2 regions of the Pseudorhodoplanes sinuspersici genome follow, and region 1 is predicted to be linked to the other one. Evidence: predicted binding sites of a transcription regulator. Region 1 holds the regulator's gene; the other holds the start of a gene.

Region 1 (4,131 bases):
GCATCTGGAACAGGTTCGAGACGTGCCAGAGCTTGTGAGCCTGGTCGGTCAGCGCTTCCACGAGGACAGGATGCGCATGACCCAGCACATTGACGGCAACGCCGGACGAGAAATCCAGATAGCGCTCTCCCGTCGTGGCCGTGAGCCACACCCCTTCTCCCCGCTCAAAAGCGAGTTCGGCACGGGCGTAAGTCGGCAGAAGATGTGAGAGCACGGCGATGGTCCGGCAGAATTTGCGTCCCAAGACGCAGAACAAAAACGAAATATGCCGCCCCGGCGGGCGGCACTTATGCACATTCTAGGTGTGCTCCCCCCGCTGTCAACACACGCGAACGGTAATGCAATGCCGCATTTCGTTGAATAAAGCGAGGAAATGAACACCTTTATGGGGATGTGGCTTCGCGGACTCTTGCGGCCGAGTCCAGCCATCTTGTAGTGTCCCATCTGTCGGATACGACATCTCGTGCGGCGGACCTAAATTCAAATCTACCAGTGGTGTGCGTAGCGTCGGCGGCTTTGCGCTGCCCGATGAGGGATTCGGATTCCGCGAACACCATGCTGACAGGAGAGGCTCAATGACGTGGACGGACGAACGGGTCGAGCAACTCAAAAAGCTCTGGTCGGATGGCCTTTCAGCCAGCCAGATCGCGGCGGAACTCGGCGGAATTACCCGGAATGCGGTGATCGGCAAGGTCCACCGTCTCGGGCTTTCCGGACGGACAAAGGCGCCCTCGGCCAGCGCGCCGCGGCCGCGCAAGCCACGAACGACCCATATGCTGAGGGTCGCAAGACCCGTGGTCCGGGGGAATACGGCCCTGGCGCATGCCTACGCCTATGACTACGAAGTCGAGCCCGAACAGGCGCCGGTCGAAAATGTCGTTCCGATGGGCCAGCGCCGCACCTTGCTCGAGCTCAACGAACAGACCTGCCGGTGGCCGATCGGCGACCCCGCGACCCAGGACTTCTATTTCTGCGGCGGCCATGCACTGACCAGCCTGCCCTATTGCGCCTATCACTCGCGCATCGCCTATCAGCCGCCGGCGGCGCGGCGCGACAAGCGGCCGGCCCATCGCTGAGCATCGCGGCGGACGAGCAGACGAAAGAAAACGCCCCGGACCACAATCCGGGGCGTTTCTTTTTCAGATCATGCGGGTTCAGCGATAGCGCGGATCTATCGATCAGCTCGCCTTGCCGAAGCGATCGTCGATCGAATAGCCCGAGCCACGCACGGTCCGGATCGGATCGCCGTCACGGCCGCGATTGAGCGCCTTGCGCAGCCGACCGACATGCACATCGACCGTGCGTTCGTCGATATAGACTTCGCTGCCCCAGACGCCGTCGAGCAACTGCTCGCGCGTGAAAACGCGGCCCGGACGCTCCATCAGAAATTCCAGCAACCGGAATTCCGTCGGCCCAAGATCCACATCACGGCCACCACGCGAGACCCGCTTCTTCACCCGGTCAAGCTCGATCTCGCCGAGCGTCAGAATATCGGCCAGCCGTTCCGGCCGGGACCGGCGCAGCAGGGCGCGAATACGCGCCACAAGTTCCGGCACCGAAAACGGCTTGGTGACGTAATCGTCCGCACCGGTCGACAGACCGCGCACGCGCTCGCTCTCCTCGCCGCGCGCGGTCAGCATGATGATCGGCATCGACTTGGTTTCAGGGCGCGTCCGCAACCGCCGGCACAGCTCGATTCCCGAGAGACCCGGCAACATCCAGTCGAGCACGACAAGGTCTGGCGTGCTTTCCCGCAGCCGCGTATCGGCATCGTCGCCGCGGGTCACGGTTTCGACCTCGTAACCCTCGGTCTCAAGATTATAGCGCAACAGGAGAGAAAGCGGTTCCTCGTCTTCGACAATCAGGATGCGCGCATTCGGTCCACTCATCATCAGCGTCTCATTCAGCCTTGGATGCCGACGGGCGCAAAGCTGGTGGTGTCGGCTTTCGGACGTTCGAGCGTCAACGGCTCGCCCTTCATCATGTAATGCACCGTCTCGGCGATATTGGTCGCATGATCGCCCATCCGCTCGATATTCTTGGCCGAGAACAGAAGATGGATGCAGAAGGTGATGTTGCGCGGGTCTTCCATCATATAGGTCAGCAATTCGCGGAACAGCGACACGCACATCGCATCGATTTCCTCGTCACGCTTCCACACCTCCATCGCATCGTCGATGTTGCGGGCGGCATAGGCATCCAGCACCCGCTTGAGCTGGGTCAGAACCAGCGTGCCCATATGTTCGACGCCGCGGATCAGCTTCAGCGAGGGGTATTCGCCATTGAGATCCAGCACCCGCTTGCTGATATTCTTGGCCAGGTCGCCGATCCGCTCGATCTCGTTGGCGACGCGCATTGCGCCGACGACCTCGCGCAGGTCGACCGCCATCGGCTGGCGGCGCGCAATCGTCAGAACCGCCTTTTCCTCGATTTCCCGCTGAAGGGTGTCAACCTGCTCGTCCGATGCGATCACCTTGAGCGCCGTGGTCGTATCCCGGCGCGTCAGAGCGTGAACCGACTCGGCAATTTCCTTCTCGGCGAGGCCGCCCATTTCGGCGACCATGCGATTGAGTTCCTGCAGGTCGGCGTCGAAGGCCTTGGTAATATGGTTAGACATTGTCTCGTCCTCGCTCTTGCAGCGGCCGGTCAGCCGAAGCGACCGGTGATGTAATCCTGTGTCCGACGATCATGTGGTGTCGTGAAGACCGTTTCTGTAGGGCCCTCCTCCACCAGATTGCCGAGATGGAAGAAAGCGGTCCGCTGCGATACGCGGGCGGCCTGCTGCATCGAGTGGGTCACGATGATGATCGTGAAGTTCTGCCTCAATTCGTCGATCAGCTCTTCGATACGCGCGGTCGCGATCGGATCGAGCGCCGAACACGGCTCGTCCATCAGGATCACTTCCGGACCCACAGCGATCGCCCGGGCGATGCAAAGACGCTGCTGCTGACCGCCGGAAAGCCCGGTGCCAGGATCGGACAAGCGATCCTTCACCTCTTCGTAAAGACCGGCCCTTTTCAGACTGGCGGTGACGATTTCGTCGAGATCGGCCTTCGAGCGGGCCATGCCGTGAATGCGGGGACCATAGGCCACGTTCTCGTAGATCGACTTCGGGAACGGATTCGGCTTCTGGAACACCATGCCGACACGCGCACGCAACTGCACAACATCGAGGGATTTGTCATAGATATCGAGATTGTCGATCTCGATATTGCCCGTCACCCGCGCCGACGGGATGGTGTCGTTCATGCGGTTGATGCAACGCAGGAAGGTCGACTTGCCGCAACCCGACGGTCCGATGAATGCCATCACCGAGCGCTCGGGAATATCGACACTGACATCCTTCAAGGCGTGCTTGTCGCCGTAATAGACGTTGACGTTGCGTGCGACCACTTTGGCCGGCGCCTTCGCAGCATCGGCCACAACAGCATCGGCTGCGGGTTTAACCATGGCATTCATAGCCAGCATCTCCAACTCCCGATTTCTTACCAGCGCCGCTCGAAGCGTTTACGCAGGATGATTGCAGTACCGTTCATGACAAACAGGAAGGCCAGAAGCACCATGATCGCAGCGGCGGTGCGCGCCTGGAAACCGATTTCCGGCAAATCAGACCACAGATAGATTTGAACCGGCATCACTGTCGCAGATTGAAAGATGCTGGTGGCAGGCTCGACGATGAACGCGACCATGCCGATCATGAGGAGCGGCGCAGTCTCGCCGAGCGCATGCGCCATGCCGATGATCGTGCCGGTCATGATGCCCGGCATCGCCAGCGGCAGAACATGGTGGAAGATCGCCTGCTGTTTCGAGGCGCCAATGCCGAGGGCAGCCTCCTTGATGGAGGGTGGAACCGCCTTCAAGGCAGCACGCGATGCGATGATGATCGTCGGCAGCACCAGCAGCGCCAGGACCAGGCCGCCCACCAATGGCGCGGAGCGCGGCAGTCCGAAGAAATTGAGGAATACGGCGAGGCCCAGCAGGCCGAACACGATCGAAGGCACCGCAGCAAGATTGTTGATGTTGACCTCGATGATTTCGGTCAGCCAGTTCTTCGGCGCGAATTCTTCCAGGTAGATCGCGCCAGCGACACCAAGCGGAAGGCACAGCACCAGCGTCACGAGCAGGGTCAGC
Region 2 (4,131 bases), 560 kb from region 1:
TCGACGATGAAGCCATCGCGGGCCAGCGCCACCGCCGGTGCGATCAACTGAGCCAGCGTGAATTTGCCCGAGCCGTATTTGCGATGCGCCAGCGCCAGCCCGGCGACCGTTCCCGGCACGCCGACCGCGAGACCATTGGCGACGGATTTCTGCGGATCTGCGTCGCCCTGCTCGTTGAGAAAGCTCGTCCGTGTGATCGCCGCCGGCGCCATCTCGCGATAATCGATCGCGATATCCTGCCTGTTCTTTTGCAGATGAATGACCATGAAACCGCCGCCGCCGATATTGCCGGCGCGCGGATAAGTCACCGCCATGGCAAAGCCGGTCGCGACCGCGGCGTCCACGGCATTGCCGCCGGCTTTGAGAATATCGGCGCCGATGCGCGCGGCGAGCGCCTCCTGCGCCACCACCATGCCGTTGCGGGCGGTCACCGGCTGCACGGCCGGGATATCGAACAGCGGCCGCGATGGCGTCAGAACCACGTCCTGCGCAAAAGCGGGAGCAAAGACGGGAGAGAGAGCGGCCATCGCAATGGCCGCGGCAGTCAGGAATTTTCGCATCATGTCTCTAAATGCCAGACGTGCCAGTCATCGCGCTTGCGCGTGATAAGCGCTGTTCGGCCGCATATCGGTCGCAGAGGCCACCCGGTTCGACATATTGAAGAAGCCGGCAACGGCGGAAATATCCCAGATATCACGATCGGAAAAGCCGGCGCGGCGCAAGGCCTCGCGGTCGTGATCCTCGATCGCCCAAGGCTCGGCTGTCAGCTTGACCGCGAAATCGAGCATCGCGCGCTGCCGCTTCGACAAGCGCGCGGCGCGATAGTTCATCGCCATCAATTCGCCGAGCACCGGATCGTCCGCCATCTGCCGCACAGCGGCACCATGCGCGACCAGGCAATAATAGCATTTGTTGTGCGACGACACCGCGACGGCGATCATCTCTCGTTCGAGCTTGCTCAGGCCCGATGGCGCCAGCATCAGGTCGTTATACATCGCAACAAAAGCTTCGAGCTTGCCCATGTCGAAGGCATAGGCCTTCAGCACATTCGGCACGAAGCCGAGTTTCTCCTCGCATTTCTTGAAATAGGCCGACATCGATTCGTTCAGCGATGGCTTCGGCAGCGACAGCGCGATAACCATGACATCATCGTTTTCGGCTGCGGGCGGAATACGGGTCGCCGCCTGTGAACCATTCGCATACTTCGCCTTGGATGCGATCGTTTTGGATGCGATGATCGCCGACGTCTTCGTCTTGGATTTGTCATATCGCGGTGCTTTGCTCCGCGGGCTTTGGACCGGCTCAGGCTTCACCATCGATTGGCCCGTTTTGTTCTGTGGTCTTGCCACGCGATGCTCCCTTATCTTCGATCGAACTCAAGCGTATCGCCGGATCCCGGGGGCGAAAACGCACATTGCATATTGCGCTGCAAACTCCCCACCTATTCATCGCGGGGCCGTTTCCCAAGCCCTCGCACCAGCCCTCGACGGTTGTCCGCCGGTAGGGAACACTCCGCCACCACAACGAAATGAGTCGCAGGCCATGAATATCCAGCACGTTGCCGTCAGCGCCGAAGACAAGGGCCTCCGGCAATTGATCGACAAGGCCGGGCAGTTTCTCAAGGGCACTGCGGTGCCAGAGGGATTTGTGGCGCGGCTGTTTTCCCGCGCCTCCGTCGAGGATATCGCCGTTTACAACCCGGCGGAACTCGCGGCTCTGGCCACCCAGGCCTACGAATTCATGGCGGTACGCAAGCCGGGCGTCCCGAAGATCCGCATCTATGCCCCGGACGTGACGCCGGATGCCGACAAGACCCGCGCGATTTCGGTGATCGAGCTGCTCAACGACGACATGCCGTTCCTGCTCGATTCGATCATGGCGGAGCTGACCGCCCGCAACATGACCGTGCGGCTGGTCGTGCATCCGATCCTCGCGGTGGCCCGCGATCAGAACGGCCATCTCGAACAGGTGGCCGCGGAAGACCCGACCACCGAAACAGTGCTCCGCGAAAGTTTCATGCATATCCATGTCGACCGGATCGACGATGAAGCAGCGCGGGCGTCGCTGATCGAGGGCTTCGAGAAAGTCCTGGCCGATGTCACGGCCGCCGTGCGCGACTGGCGGCCGATGCTCGGCCGCGTCGGTGACCTGATCGCCGATATGAAAACCAACCCGCCGCCCCTGCCGGCGGGTGAGGTCTCCGAAGCGGTGGATTTTCTGGAATGGCTGGTGGCCGAGAATTTCACCTTCCTCGGCATGCGCGACTATCGCCTCAGCGGACCGAACCGCGAACCGGCCATGGTGCCGGATTCCGGTCTCGGCGTGTTGCGTCGTCCGGACCGCAACGAACTGAAAGGTCGCGCCGGTGAAGACGTCATCCTGCATGGCCTGCAGACCTACTACGGCGAGCCGAATGCGTTGATGATCACCAAGGCGAGCCTGCGTTCGCGCGTGCATCGCCGCGTGTTCATGGATTGCGTCAGCGTCAAGCGCTTCGACGCCAATGGCGTGGTAACGGGCGAAATCCGCATCGTCGGCCTGTTCACCTCCACCGCCTATACGCGCTCGACACGGTCGATCCCCTATCTGCGCCGCAAGGTGGATGCATTGATGAAGCGTGCGCGCTTCTCCTCGTCGAGCCATTCCGGCAAGGCGCTGGTGAATACGCTCGAGACTTATCCGCGCGACGACCTGTTCCGCATCGACGACGACTTGCTGTTCCAGTTCTCGATGCTGATCCTGCAGCTTGAGGAGCGGCCGCGCGTGCGCGTGCTGCCGCGGCGCGACCGATTCGATCGCTTCATGTCGGTCCTCGTTTATCTGCCCCGCGATCGTTCATCGACCGATGTCATCACATCCGTCGGCGACCTGCTGGCGAGAGAATACAAGGGCCATGTCAGCGGCCTCAGCCTGTTCTTGCCGGAAGGCCCGCTGGTGCGCGCGCATTTCATTGTCGCGCGTTCGGCCGAGCCGATGGACGACCCCGACCGGATCACGCTTGAGACCGGCATTACCGCTCTGATCCGGACCTGGACCGACGACCTCTCTCAGCAACTGCTGCAAAACCGCGAACCGCAACAGGCGCGTCAATTGCTCGAGCGCTATCGCGACGCCTTCCGCCCGAGCTATCGCGATCGCTATTCGCCGGCCATTGCTGTTGCCGATATCCGCACGATGGAAGGGCTGTCGGCGGAGCGCCCGCTCAGCATGGATTTCTATGCGCCGCACGGCGCCGACGGCCACTGCATCGGGCTGAAAGTGTGGAGCTTTGACGGCGCGATCCCGCTCTCCAGCCGCGTTCCGGTCCTTGAGAATATGGGCTTCAAGGTCGTCGACGAACGCACTTATGAAATCCGCCCGACCGGAAAGCATGTCTGGCTGCACGACATGACGCTGGAAAGTGCCGACGGCCAGGCGATCGACCTCAAAAAGGTGGAAGGCGCACTGGAAAGCTGCTTCCTCGTTGTCATGCGCGGCGGCGCGGAAAATGACGGCTATAACGCGCTGGTGCTGAAAGCGGGTCTCGCGTGGCGCGATATCGCGTTGGTCCGCGCGATCTCGCGTTTCCTGCGCCAGGTGCGCATGCCCTTCTCCCAGGATTACATGTGGGCGACCTTGCGCGCACATCCGGCGATTGCGGCGAATATCGTCGATCTCTTCCATGCCCGTTTCGATCCGCGCCTCAGCGCCGAAGGCCGCAACATGCGCGAAGCTGAGATTGCCGCTGCGATCGAAACCGCGCTGAATGATGTGCCGAGCCTCGATGAGGACCGCATCCTGCGCCACTTCGTCAACGCGGTGCAGTCGGCGCTGCGCACGAATTTCTATCAGATCGGCGACGATGGCCGGCCCAAGGCACAGATCGCGATCAAGTATGACAGCCGCAAGCTGACGACGCTGCCGGCGCCGCGCCCGCTCTACGAAATCTTTGTCTATTCGCCGCGTGTCGAAGGCGTGCATCTGCGCTTCGGCAAGGTTGCGCGCGGCGGTATCCGCTGGTCCGATCGGCCGCAGGATTTCCGCACCGAAGTGCTCGGCCTCGTGAAAGCGCAGCAGGTGAAGAACGCGGTCATCGTGCCGGTCGGCGCCAAGGGTGGCTTCGTACCGAAGCACTTGCCGATCGGCGGACCG

The links. Region 1 encodes PhoB, which activates phosphate uptake and scavenging genes when phosphate is short. Its sites were predicted from a motif close to TGTCATNNANCTGTCAT; they were not measured.
Region 2: the regulator PhoB is predicted to act here: its motif matches at 1,251-1,267, upstream of CAK95_RS08495 (NAD-glutamate dehydrogenase).

The regions. Positions count from the first base shown of each region.
Region 1 covers NZ_CP021112.1:1,172,835-1,176,965, forward strand. The annotation lists gene CAK95_RS05855 (aspartate aminotransferase family protein) at 1-214, opposite strand, end outside; gene CAK95_RS05860 (GcrA family cell cycle regulator) at 576-1,076, shown strand; gene phoB (phosphate regulon transcriptional regulator PhoB) at 1,179-1,892, opposite strand; gene phoU (phosphate signaling complex protein PhoU) at 1,904-2,617, opposite strand; gene pstB (phosphate ABC transporter ATP-binding protein PstB) at 2,647-3,450, opposite strand; partial or broken gene pstA (phosphate ABC transporter permease PstA) at 3,486-4,131, opposite strand, start outside.
Region 2 covers NZ_CP021112.1:1,731,273-1,735,403, reverse strand. The annotation lists gene ggt (gamma-glutamyltransferase) at 1-563, opposite strand, end outside; gene CAK95_RS08500 (peroxidase-related enzyme) at 588-1,142, opposite strand; gene CAK95_RS08495 (NAD-glutamate dehydrogenase) at 1,543-4,131, shown strand, end outside.